One region of the Parabacteroides sp. MSK.9.14 genome, then DNA from elsewhere that is predicted to be linked to it. Evidence: riboswitches for the same ligand, from Rfam matches in the RefSeq annotation. Region 1 holds a riboswitch; each other region holds the start of a gene.
The links. Region 1 has a riboswitch for cobalamin ahead of KTG12_RS13850 (TonB-dependent receptor). Riboswitches for the same ligand answer to the same signal wherever they lie in the genome.
Positions count from the first base shown of each region.

Region 1 (4,394 bases):
TGCGTTGGAGGATTTGTTTCACACGCTGTGCCGTTTCGTAATGCTCTTTGCCCACAATCAACGGGTCCAGGATGCGCGAAGTGGATTCCAGCGGGTCGACGGCCGGATAGATACCGAGTTCGGTGATCTTACGGCTCAATACCGTGGTAGCATCCAGATGCGTAAAGGTCGTTGCCGGAGCCGGGTCCGTCAGGTCGTCTGCTGGCACATAAACTGCCTGAACGGAAGTGATGGAACCTTTCTTAGTGGAAGTGATGCGTTCCTGCATGGCTCCCATCTCGGTGGCCAGTGTCGGCTGGTAACCGACGGCGGACGGCATACGTCCCAGCAGGGCGGATACTTCCGAACCGGCCTGTGTGAACCGGAAGATATTGTCGATAAAGAAAAGGATGTCTCTTGTTTCCCCCTCTGCCGCTAGGTCACGAAAAGACTCGGCGATCGTCAGTCCTGAAAGGGCTACCGAAGAGCGGGCTCCCGGCGGTTCGTTCATCTGGCCGAAGACCAGTGTCGCCTGCGACTTGGCCAGTTCATCATAATCGATCTTGGACAAATCCCAATGACCTGCCTCCATGCTTTTCTTGAATTCTTCGCCGTAGCGGATGACTCCGGATTGGATCATCTCGCGCAGCAGATCGTTTCCTTCGCGTGTACGTTCACCCACACCAGCAAAGACGGAGAATCCGTTGTTCTTCTTCGCGATGTTGTTGATCAACTCCATGATCAGAACCGTCTTTCCTACGCCAGCTCCCCCGAACAGACCGATCTTGCCTCCTTTGGAGTAAGGTTCGAGCAGGTCGATCACCTTGATACCGGTGTATAAGACTTCACGGCTGGTGGTCAGGTCTTCGAACTTGGGCGGTTCACGATGGATCGGAAGAGCCCCTTTCTTGTCGAGTTCGGTCATTCCGTCAATGGGATTCCCCGTTACGTTCATCAAACGCCCTTTTACCTGGTCGCCGACCGGCATCGTGATGGGCGAACCGTGCGAAATGGCTTCCATTCCTCTCTTCAGTCCGTCTGTCGTATCCATCGCTACGGTACGGACCGTGTTTTCCCCAATATGCTGCTGGACTTCCACAATCAGGATTTTTCCATTGGGGCGGGTTATCTCCATTGCGTCGTGGATGCGGGGAAGTGTTATCTTTTCTTCCTTGTCATTATCGAAATGGATGTCCACGACCGGACCGATAACCTGTGAGATATAACCTTTTATTTCTCCCATACAATCTCTTTTTTCCTTAATCCTATTCAAATCTTCAGCTGCAATATTACGAATTATGAATTTCCGAAAACCGGAAATATTACTTTTTGAGTCTTTTTGTACTTAGTTAAATATTCAACTAATTTCAACCTCTTCTAAAATGAACCAATCGAGTTCTGAAATGAACCAAAATAGTAGGAATAGCTTATTTTGTAAACCATAGAGATAGAAGATTCTAAGCATGATATGCCGTTTTGTTGGCGAAAAACAGATGAAATGTTTTACTTTGTTAAATAAAAAGGATTACTCATCTGTTTTTTCTACCTTTGCAATCGGATTATGGTGTAACCGTATTTGCTTCCGCTGACGGTTAGTAAAAGGGAATCCGGTGAAAGTCCGGAGCTGTACCTGTAGCTGTAAGTTCTGAAACCCCGGCAAATCTTGTTGCCACTGGTGGTTCAATTGAGAATTGACAATTTGAACACCGGGAAGGCTGCCGTTAGTTGGTAATTGTCCATTATCAATTATCAATTGAAAAGGGGGGAACAAGCCAGAAAACCTGCCATTATTCGGTATCCGGTTCCTCGGGTAAAGGAACTGATGAATCGAAAAGGTATGCAGAATATATTTGTAAAACGATTGTCGGGCCTGTTATGTGCCTGGCTATTTCCGTTTGCCGCTTTGTATGCGCAGGTAGACACGACGACCTATCACCAGCTTTCGGGTGTCGAGGTGTTAGGAAAGGTACGCCCTTCCACCACCCGTGAGAGTACACCGCTTCAGGTGATGGACAAGGCTGGGATCGAACGGCTCGGTGTGCAGGACTTGTCGGAAGCCGTAAAACGCTTTTCCGGTGTGACCGTACAGGATTACGGAGGTATAGGAGGTTTGAAAACCGTTTCCGTCCGCAGCCTCGGTGCCAAACATACGGCTGTCTGCTATGACGGGGTGACGGTCACGGATGCACAGAGCGGCCAGGTGGATATCAGTCGCTTTTCACTGGACAATGTCGATATGATCTCCCTGTCGATCGGTCAGGCCGACGACATCTTCCAGACGGCACGGATGTACGCTTCGGCAGGGGCGTTGAGCATAAAGACTGCGGCTCCCCTGTTTAAGGAAAAATCTTATAATGCTTATGTGAAACTGAAAGGAGGTTCATTCGGATTGTTCAACCCGGTGGTACGTTATGAGCAGAGAATAGGAAATCGGTGGTCCGCATCTCTGCATGCAGATTGGTTGAGTGCAAAAGGAGATTATCCTTTTACACTGATAAATGGTAAGGAGGTTACAGAAGAAATCCGTAAGAACAGCGATGTTCAGTCTCTTCGTCTGGAAGGAAATGTGTATGGTCATTTCGGACGGGGTGGAAAATTGAATGGCAAGGTTTATTATTACGATTCGGAACGGGGACTTCCCGGTTCGGTAATTCTTTATAATAGCAATGCCCGTGAACGGGTATGGGATAATGACTTTTTTACACAGCTTCATTATGAGAACGAATGGTTTGATCGCTTGAAATTCCAGGCAAATGCCAAATACAATTATTCGTTCAGCAAGTATCGCGATATCAGCAATAAATATTCCGGAGGCAAACAGGAAGATCTGAATACTCAAAACGAATATTACGGATCGGCAGGAATTTTGTATACGCCCTGTTCTTATGTCTCTTTTTCGTTGAATACGGATATCGCGCGGAATACTTTGGTAAACAATTTCGTAAATACTCCGACTCCCAAACGTTGGACTTCGCTTACCGCATTTGCCGCACAATATAAAAGCCCGGTGTTGACAGCTACAGCCAGTTTGCTGAGCACTTATATAACGGACAAGGTTGAGAATGGAGATAGGCCGGCAGATAAGAAAAGGCTTTCTCCGGCAGTAAGTATCTCCTGGCGTCCGTTCCAGGAACAGTCTTTTCGTATTCGGGCTTCTTATAAAGATATATTCCGTGTCCCGACTTTTACGGATCTGTATTATCTGCGTATGGGGAATGTCAATTTGAAACCGGAAAAAGCAACTCAATATAATATCGGGTTTACATGGAATGATGAGATAAGTCCTTTTATACGCCTGTTAAGTGTTTCTGTTGACGGCTATTATAATAAGGTAAGTGATAAGATTGTCGCCATTCCGAATATGTACATCTGGAAAATGATGAATATGGGAGAAGTGGAAATAAAGGGGATAGATGTAAATCTAAGTGCCAATATACCTTTATATAAGACTTTTTCCCTCTTGCTCTTGTCTGCTTATAGCTACCAGGATGCGATCGATGTAACTGACCCGGAAGAAAAAAACTATAAGAACCAGATACCTTATACCCCACGGCATTCGGGGTCTGTTTCGGCATCATTGGAAAACCCTTGGGTGAATGTGACCTATACGCTTGTGGCAGCAGGTGACCGTTATGCCCTTCCGCAGAATATAGAGGCAAATCAAATAGATTCATATCTCGAACACAGTCTTTCTGTAAACCGGAGTTTTGCATTGAAGAAGTGTATGTTTAAGGTGCAGGGAGATATCCTGAATCTGACAGATAAAACGTATGACATTATTCAGTATTATCCGATGCCGGGGCGTTCATGGAGATTTAGTTTAAGTATTACATATTAATTAGATAAAATAGAAATAGTATGAAGAAGAAAAGTGTTTTTTTTGTTTCAGTCCTATGTGCACTGATGTCTTTTGTCTTTACAGGATGTAAGGATGAAGATGAAAATCAGCTTACTGTTCCGACAGAAGTTGTGACTGGGGTCACTTTTACAGACACGGATCAGGTTGAAGGAGTAATTAAAGGTACATTGAAATGGATTGCTCCGGAAAATGTATCCAATATCACTAAATATGTTATTTATCTGTCTGCCGATGGAAAGGGTAGAGATACGAAATTGGGTGAAGTTGAAGTCGGAACAAACAGCTATGCTATTGAAACAAGTGTAACTGCCGATACATATATTATAGTGGTTGCATGTAATGCACAGGGAGAATCAGAGGCTTTGGCAAGTGTGAAAATCCAGGACCTCACACCGGACAGCCCGGAACAGGAGCCGGAACCTGTAGATAATGGTGGTATCTATTTTCTGAATAGTGGAAAGATGGGGAGTAACAATGCTGGCCTTTCATGTTTCAATCTGAATACGTTGACGATGACTGTTGATACTTTCATGAACGTGAATGAAAGAGGATTGGG
Region 1 covers NZ_JAHPXO010000025.1:53,683-58,076, forward strand. Annotated here, with positions in the region: gene atpD (F0F1 ATP synthase subunit beta) at 1-1,222, opposite strand, end outside; cobalamin riboswitch at 1,525-1,783, shown strand; gene KTG12_RS13850 (TonB-dependent receptor) at 1,817-3,817, shown strand; gene KTG12_RS13855 (YncE family protein) at 3,838-4,394, shown strand, end outside.

Region 2 (4,394 bases), on a different contig from region 1:
TTTTTTAGCGGGGGTGTTAATTATGGCAATAACATCGTGTATGCAAAAGGATAGTGAATTGTTTTTGTTTGTCGGATCGTATGCGGGTGCTACAGACCCTGGTATAAATCTGTTTCGCTTCGATGTGGAGAAAGGGACGGCTGTGCCGGTGAAAAGCCTGTCGGGCATTCAAGACCCTTCTTATCTGACAGTGAGTCGGGATGGCAAGTTTGTCTATTCGGTAAGTGAAACTGCTGTGCCGGACGCGAAAGTATGTGCCTATTCGTTTGACAAGCAAACCGGGACGCTTTCTTTGCTGAACGAGCAGCATACGGATGGGAGCGCTCCCTGCTATATCTGGGTGGACAGTAAACGCCGGATGGCTGTCACGGCCAACTACAACGGCGGAAGCATAAGTGTTTTCTCCATCTCGGCCGATGGAGCTTTGCTACCGGCTGAAGTATATGCGTATGAAGGAGGAAGCCCGGGGGCCGAACGCCAGGCGGTCCCGCATCTGCATTGCGTGTACGCTTCTCCGGATGAGAACTATCTGTATGCCAACGATCTGGGAACGGACCGGATTTATAAATACGAGATCGTTGCTTCCGATAAAGGCTTGAGTTTGCGGGAAGGGACGCCTTCCTCTTTTAGTTTGCCGGCGGGAGAAGGTCCGCGCCATACGGTTTTTCATCCGAACGGGAAATGGGCTTACCTGATTAGCGAGCTTTCGGGCCGCGTCGCTCTCATGTATTACGACAAGGGCAACCTGACCCCGGTCCGGTTTGTAGAAGCCGATACGTTACATGTCTCCGGTAGTGCCGATATACACATCACACCGGACGGTCGTTTCCTATATGCCTCTAACCGTCTGAAAGGTGACGGTATCGCGATTTTTTCTATCGATCTGGAAAACGGGCAATTGACAAAGATTGGTTATCAGCTGACCGGTATTCATCCGCGTAATTTCGTCATCACCCCCAACGGCAAGTTCCTGCTTTGCGCTTGTCGGGATAGTCATATCGTGCAGGTTTACGAAATAGACAAGCAAAGCGGTTTGTTGAAAGATACGGGAAAAGACATCCGAGTTAGTAAGCCTGTTTGCTTGAAGTTTACCGACATGTAAATGTGATATTTTTAGTAGCTTTGCAACGTGTAAATTGTAATAAGCTATGTCATTCATTAAGATAACGGAACAGAATTCTCTCTATAACGACCTGGAACGGAAGTCCGTCCGGGACTTGCTTGAAGATATCAATACGGAAGATCAGAAAGTGGCGTTGGCTGTCCGAGAGACAATCCCCAAAATAGAAGAATTGGTTTTGCAGATCGTTCCCCGCATGAAGCAGGGCGGACGGATCTTTTATCTGGGAGCTGGAACCAGCGGGCGGTTGGGAGTTTTGGATGCTTCCGAAATCCCCCCGACGTTCGGGATGCCTTCCACACTGATTGTCGGCTTGATAGCTGGTGGCGATACTGCCCTCCGGAATCCTGTGGAGAATGCCGAAGACGATGAGGAACGCGGCTGGCAGGAATTGTTGGAGCACCGGGTTAATACGAAGGATACCGTGATCGGCATTGCTGCTTCCGGGACGACTCCCTATGTGATCGGTGCCCTTCGCAAAGCACGTGAACAGGGCATCCTGACTGCCTCCATTTCCAGCAATCCAGATTCACCGATGGCGATGGAGGCCGATATCGCAATCGAAATGATTGTCGGGCCGGAGTTTGTCACTGGCAGTTCCCGTATGAAATCCGGCACGGGGCAGAAAATGATCCTGAACATGATCTCCACCTCCGTTATGATCCGATTGGGTAGGGTTAAAGGAAACCGGATGGTCAATATGCAGCTCACCAATCAGAAACTTATAGACCGTGGAACCCGCATGGTTGCCGAGGAATTGAATCTTCCCTATAACCAATCCCGCCATCTGCTGTTGATGTACGGCTCCGTTCAGGAAGCTGTCGAGGCTTACCGCAAAGCTTAACGGGTCTGGAGTCGGTTTCAGCTTTTTTCTGTAAGAAGATGAGAAATATATGGAAAATATCTTTATATTTGTCCCATGCATTGTTCCTGCTTCGCAATCTGCGGAAAAGGATTAAAAGGGAATCGGGTGCAAATCCCGGACAGTCCCGCTGCTGTAAGCTTCAAAACGGATTGGGCAATTCTTTTATGCCACTGACGCGAGTTGGGAAGGCGCTCATACCGGAAGTAAGTCAGAAGACCTGCAACGCATATTTTTTCGACGGCTTCGAGGATAGGCCGGAAGAGAACTGTGAAGCCGTAGGCTTTTGCCTTTCTTTATTTCCGTTTCCCGTAGCTATTTACTTGTTTTTAATTATTTTGCCATAATAATTAGGAAAAGAGGCATGAATCTGTGGGTGGGATGAGCTCCGCCTCGATTCATGCTTTCCTTTTATGAGTGTGATTAATCTTCCGGCTTTTGTCGTATAAACCTTTTTTTCGTACCTTTGTGCGTTTCCTCCATAAAGAGAGGAAGATAAATACGACTTCAAATTTGTATATGGAAATGAGAAAAACAGTATTATATGGCGTTTTGGCCTTTTGTTTGGTTGTGTTGAATTCTTGTTTGGGAGACCCGGCCACCCAATTGACGATGGCAAACCAGGCAGGGGTAGTGGTGACCGGTTACGGACCTGGTAAGGCTATTTATACCAAGGGGGACGTAGTGGTCTCTTCGGAAGACTTCCAGAATGCCAATGTGGAAAACGGAGAATGTATTTTGTTTGATTATTCCATCGATTACGGGGTCGCAAACAATATGGGGGCAGGGACGGATACCAGTTATACCGAGGCTATTATTTATGAAAATACGATCTCGGAGGTTAATCGTTGGAACTTCTATAATACGTTGACCGATACCTCTATTGTTGCAAAGGACGAACTGTTGCTTTCTTCCCTCCAGGCGCGTTCCGCTTATATCAGAGGCAATTTGTTCCTGTTCACGGAGATAAGCAATCACCCGGCAAACCAAGTGGACAGTTTCTCTTTGTCCTATAATTCGGATAAATTGTTGGGAGACGATAATATTTATAGCCTCTACCTCCGCACGATCAGAATCAAGGCGGACACGACAAGAGGCGAGGCGATGATTATTCCTTGTGCGTTCAATATCGAAGATCTGGTGAAAAAGGCGGAAAAGAATCATTCGGATGAACTGAAGTTCCGGATTAACTATGCATATTCGTTCGGGAAGGATTCTGCATCGATAAACTGGAAAAGTTCCGACGTGTTTACAATAGACTTGACAGGAAAAGGCAAATAAAATGATAAATAGCAAACGAGCGTATTGAAAAATGTATAAAGAGATATTTAAATTGGTTGTAGCCATCATCTCCCAGCCGGGAAAGGCGTGGGATATTCTGACGAGAAAAGAAGAAAAGGACGATGAGTTTTTATCCCGGTTTGTGTATCCTCTCATCGGATTCGTTACGGTTGCTGCTTTTTTAGGCGTGCTGTTCACTCGGAAGGAGTTTGATGTCGAACTGGCGTTGAAGTCGTCTATCCGGACATTAGTCGCTGCGTTCGGCGGCTTTTATCTGGCTTCCTATTTGCTGAATGAGATTTGGCAGGGATGGTTCAAACGGGAGAAGGATATGAAACTGTGTCAACGCTTTGTCGGCTATTCGTCTTCGTTGATGTTTGCATTGAACATCGTGTTGATGTTACTTCCGGAGTTTTTCTTTTTGCGTATATTTGTGTTATATACATTTTATATCGTATGGGAAGGGGCCGGCCCTTATATGCAGGTGGAGGAGAAGATACGCCTGAAGTTTGTCGGGACCGCGACCGGTCTGATTTTGCTGACGCCCTGGTTGATCGAGGTAATTCTTTCCATGCTGATGCCCGGTTTACGTTTTTGATAGGAGAATAAGATGAAAGAGAAGATTAGTAATAACATACAGATAAAGAACAAGCGGGCGACTTTCGATTATGAGTTGCTCGACACGTTTACGGCAGGGATCGTGCTGACCGGTACGGAGATCAAATCGATACGCTTGGGAAAGGCGAGTCTGGTTGATACGTTTTGTATTGTGGAGAAGGGGGAATTGTGGGTGAAGAATATGTATGTGGCAGAATATTTCTACGGGACATACAATAACCATACGGCTCGCCGTGACCGCAAGCTGTTGCTGACTAAAAAGGAATTGCGGAAGATTGAAAGCGCTGCCCGCAATAATGGCTTTACAATTATTCCGACACGTCTTTTTATTAATGATAAAGGACTGGCCAAAGTCGTTGTGGCTATTGCCAAAGGTAAGAAGGAATATGACAAACGCGACTCTATCAAGGAACGGGACGACCGCCGGGAGATGGATCGTGCATTTAAACGGTAACGAACCTTTATGGATAAAGAAATATTTTTGAATCTCCTGAAAGAACGCATTTTGATTCT
Region 2 covers NZ_JAHPXO010000006.1:147,324-151,717, reverse strand. Annotated here, with positions in the region: gene KTG12_RS05265 (lactonase family protein) at 41-1,102, shown strand; gene murQ (N-acetylmuramic acid 6-phosphate etherase) at 1,149-1,964, shown strand; cobalamin riboswitch at 2,028-2,225, shown strand; gene KTG12_RS05255 (hypothetical protein) at 2,508-3,263, shown strand; gene KTG12_RS05250 (YIP1 family protein) at 3,295-3,861, shown strand; gene smpB (SsrA-binding protein) at 3,874-4,335, shown strand; gene metH (methionine synthase) at 4,345-4,394, shown strand, end outside.
Region 2: it holds a riboswitch for cobalamin, as region 1 does, so the genes downstream of both, KTG12_RS05255 (hypothetical protein) here and KTG12_RS13850 (TonB-dependent receptor) in region 1, are expected to answer to the same signal.

Region 3 (4,394 bases), on a different contig from region 1:
CACCGTTGGCCGATCCGCCCAAGCCGGAAACAATGTTGCGCAGGCTGCGGTCGTTCACGTCTAGTACGCGTTTCCATTTGATTTCTTTCAGACCTTCACAGGTATTACGCGTCTGGTAGATGTAATTGTCCAGCAATGCCGTGATCATATTGTGGGCAGAAGTAACCGCATGGAAATCCCCCGTAAAATGCAGGTTGATGTTTTCCATCGGCAACACCTGCGAGTATCCGCCTCCGGCAGCTCCGCCCTTCATGCCGAAGCATGGACCCAATGATGGTTCGCGCAAGGCAACGACCGCCTTTTTACCGATTTTGTTCAATCCTAAAGCCAGCCCGATTGAAACGGTCGTCTTACCGATACCCGCTTTCGTAGGAGTGATGGCTGTAACCAGGATAAGATTGTGTTGTCTGATCTTCTCTTCGTCGATCAGATGGATAGGTATCTTGGCGATGTATCTGCCGTAATTCTGAACTTCTTCACGAGGGATACCTAATCCGGTCGCGATTTCTTTTATCTTGCGCAGAGAAACCTCTCTTGCAATTTCTATGTCTGATTTCATGTCTTATGTGAGTTTAAGTGGAAAACAAAAGTAAATATATTTTTGTATAATAACAAAATGAAAAGTCTGGTAGTTTAGATACTATTGGATGATCATAAGGGAAAAGTATGGGAATATTTTCCTCTGGATTTGTTTCCGGTCGGAGGTGTAAAACTCTTCTCCGGTCCCGACATTCTCAAAATAATGGAAGTTCGTTTCCGGATGCAACCGGATGCAGGTATGGACGGCCTCCACACATTGGGACAGCTTCATGATGACGATCACATTACCGGTCTTGATCTTTTTCGACAATTCTTCCGCCGTCAGCATTCCGGGTATGACGATGATTTGTTCTTCCTGCTTGACAATATGCAAGCCGGCTAAAGCACCCGCTGCAATGAAAGCTGGTATTCCGGCGGTTCGTTCCACTTCGATGCGGTTCTCTTTGAATTTGTCGTATATATACTGTATGGAAGAATAGAACCCTGCATCGCCTTCCGCCACAATGACCACCTTTTTCTCTTTATCCCTGGCGGATATGGCCTTTTCATACAAGGTATCGTAGACTTTCCAGACTTCGGTCCGGTCTTTGCTCATCGGGAGCGTGAAGAACTGGACTACAGATTTCTCGATTTCCAGTTCTTCGATAATACGGGCCGCACGGGAGAGTAGTTGTCCGCTTTTGCTTATGGTGGCGGGGCAATAGATGATATCGGCCTGTCGGAGTTTTTTCAAGCCTTTCAAGGTGATCAGTTCGGGGTCTCCCGGACCGAGCGATACGAAGCAGATGGGGTACGACATGTGCGTTAGAATTATTTGGTGCGCAAAAGTGAGGAAAATTGCGGAACTTTCCAAATCTGCATTCCACAATTGTGGGGATAATTTCCACACTGCCTTTTCCACAGCCCGCTTTTTATTCTTTGGCATGCAATTTGTACTTGATGGAACGATTAGAAAAAGGTAAATAGATTGTTTAAGATTTTAGGTTATGAAGAAGTTTGTATTGATGGTGGCTATGGTGGTTTCGTGTGTCTGTATGGCTCAAAACAGTCATGCGCAGACTGGACGGGATGGGAATACGGATATCGATATGTTGAGTATGAAAAATTTCTATGCGATCGATATCGTCGATGTGGACCTTGCCGCACAGGAAGCGATTTACGACGCTTATGAAAATTGCTTGATCAAAGAGGTGTACAAGTCGAATGGTAGCGGCAGCCCTATCCAGTATAAGGTCTCTCTCGAGACGACTGACCAGCGGAATCTGGTTGTCGCTTTCGACGAAAGCGGCCATGTGCTGAAAGTCATGCCGGAAGACGAATATCTGGCGGTTCGTAAGAAAAACTGATTTGTCTGCCACTTTTCTCTTGAAAGAAAAAGTAATATTATTATATTTGCCCTTTGAAACAGGTTTCCCTGTCCTCCTTACAGGACAGGGATGAAAAGGGAACCGGGTGGGAATCCCGGACAGACCACGCTGCTGTGAAACTTCGGTAACATACCGGCAATACTCAATGCCACTGATCGGGGGATCGGGAAGGTGTCCGGGGATGGAAGTAAGTCAGAAGACCTGCCGTTTCGGTTTTGAAGAGTCTCGTCCTCGTGGGGTGGACAACGCTCGCTCGGTTATAATAAAATAATATTGAATATGAAAAAATGCCTGGCAGGGTGCTGCCTGCTTATGTCGTTGTGTGTCGCATCCTCGTGTACGATCAAAAACAATCAATGGACCGATAAGGTGGAAACGACGGAAGAAAGCGCGTTTTCCGGTGTCCATATTGTACCCGAGTATGCCCGTGGTTTCGAATTATCCTATCGGAGCGGGTATGTCTTGCTGGATATCCAGGACCCGCAGAATGAGGAAAGTACGACTTTTCATTATGCGCTTGTCAGGAGAGGAACGAAACCGGCCGGCATCCCTGGATCGTATACTGTGATCGAGACACCCATCAGAAGTGTTATCTGTATGACATCTTTGCAGTTGTCCAATTTTATCGAGATGGGCGAACTGGACAAGGTCGTAGGGGTGACCAGTACCCGGCATCTGTTCAATAGGGAGATGAACGAACGTCTCAAGAGTGGGAAGACCGCCAAAATCGGCATAGAAGGGAATTTCGACAACGAGGTGATCATGAGTATGAACCCAGACCTGATCCTTGTTTCGCCTTTTAAACGGGGCGGATATGAGACCTTGAAGGATGTCGGTATCCCATTGATCCCACATTTAGGCTATAAGGAGATGACGCCGTTGGGACAGGCGGAATGGGTGAAGTTCGTCGGCCTGTTGGTGGGACAGGAGCAAAAGGCAAACGAGATATTCGACGCCATCGCGGCCCGTTACAATGAATTGAAGGAGCTGACGGCGGAGGGAAAAGTGAAGAAACGTCCAGTTGTGTTGAGCGGCGAGATGCGGGGCGGTAACTGGTATGCCGTAGGAGGGGAGAGCTTTCTCGCCCAACTTTTCAAGGACGCCGGTGCTGACTATTTCCTCAAAAACGACAAACGTTCGGGAGGTGTGACACTTGATTTCGAAACTGTCTACAACCAGGGTGACGAAGCCGATTACTGGCGCATTGTGAACAGCTATCCGGGTACGTTCAGCTATGAGGCATTGAAGGAGCAGGACCCGCGTTATGCCGATTTCCGTGCCTTCAGAGAGAAAGGGATCATCTATTGCAACATGAAAGATACGCCTTTTTACGAAAGTATGCCGACCGAGCCGGAAGTCGTACTGGCCGACCTGCTGCATATATTCCATCCGGACCTGCTGCCCGATCATACACCTGTTTATTATGCACGGCTCAAATAGGCTGCACGAATGAGACATTCCACTACTTTTCTGATGTCGCTCATCGTAGCGTCTATCCTGGTCCTGATGTTCCTGAATTTGGTGTTAGGATCGGTGTCTATCCCGTTGAAGTCTGTCTGGAACATTATTTGCGGACTGGGAGACGAGCCGGTGACCTGGCAGAATATCGTCTGGAAATCACGTCTTCCGCAGGCATTGACTGCTTTGGTGGCGGGAGCGGGCCTGGCGATAAGCGGCTTGCAGATGCAGACTGTTTTCCGGAATCCACTGGCGGGACCTTCTGTGCTGGGGATCAGCTCTGGTGCGAGCATGGGCGTGGCCTTTGTGGTACTGCTGAGCGGTAGCCTCGGAGGGGTTGCGCTTAGTAAATTGGGGTTTATGGGAGAAATTGCGCTTTCGATAGCAGCCGTGATCGGTTCGCTCTCGGTGATGGCGTTGATCGTATATGTGTCGCAGAAGGTGAAGGGGAACGTGACGCTGCTGATTATCGGCGTGATGATCGGCTACGTGGCGAATGCGGTGATCGGCGTGCTGAAGTTCTTCAGCGTGGAGGAGGATATTCGCGCCTATGTGATCTGGGGGTTAGGCAGCTTCTCACGTGTTTCCGGCAACCAGATGATGCTGTTTGTTGCGATCATGGCGATTCTGATCCCTTTGTCGTTCCTGTTGATCAAGACGTTGAACCTGATGCTGCTTGGCGACGGCTATGCCCGTAACTTGGGATTGAACATCAAGCGGGCACGTCTTTTGGTGATCACCTCGGCAGGAGTGCTGACGGCGATCGTGACGGCCTATTGTGGACCGGTCATCTTTCTTGGCCTGGCCGTCCCGCACCTGTGCCGGGCCATTTTTCAAACATCCGACCATAGGGTCCTGATGCCTGCCGTCCTGTTTGCCGGTGCCGCATTGGCACTCGTCTGCAACCTGGTTGCCCGGATGCCCGGCTTCGAAGGGGCTTTGCCGGTCAATTCGGTGACTGCCCTAATCGGTGCTCCGGTAGTGGCCTCCGTTCTATTCCGTAAACGTAAAAACGAACTGAACGAATGA
Region 3 covers NZ_JAHPXO010000016.1:27,656-32,049, reverse strand. Annotated here, with positions in the region: gene KTG12_RS10160 (formate--tetrahydrofolate ligase) at 1-559, opposite strand, end outside; gene KTG12_RS10155 (precorrin-2 C(20)-methyltransferase) at 641-1,339, opposite strand; gene KTG12_RS10150 (hypothetical protein) at 1,527-1,886, shown strand; cobalamin riboswitch at 1,930-2,131, shown strand; gene KTG12_RS10145 (ABC transporter substrate-binding protein) at 2,187-3,347, shown strand; gene KTG12_RS10140 (iron ABC transporter permease) at 3,357-4,394, shown strand; gene KTG12_RS10135 (ABC transporter ATP-binding protein) at 4,394-4,394, shown strand, end outside.
Region 3: it holds a riboswitch for cobalamin, as region 1 does, so the genes downstream of both, KTG12_RS10145 (ABC transporter substrate-binding protein) here and KTG12_RS13850 (TonB-dependent receptor) in region 1, are expected to answer to the same signal.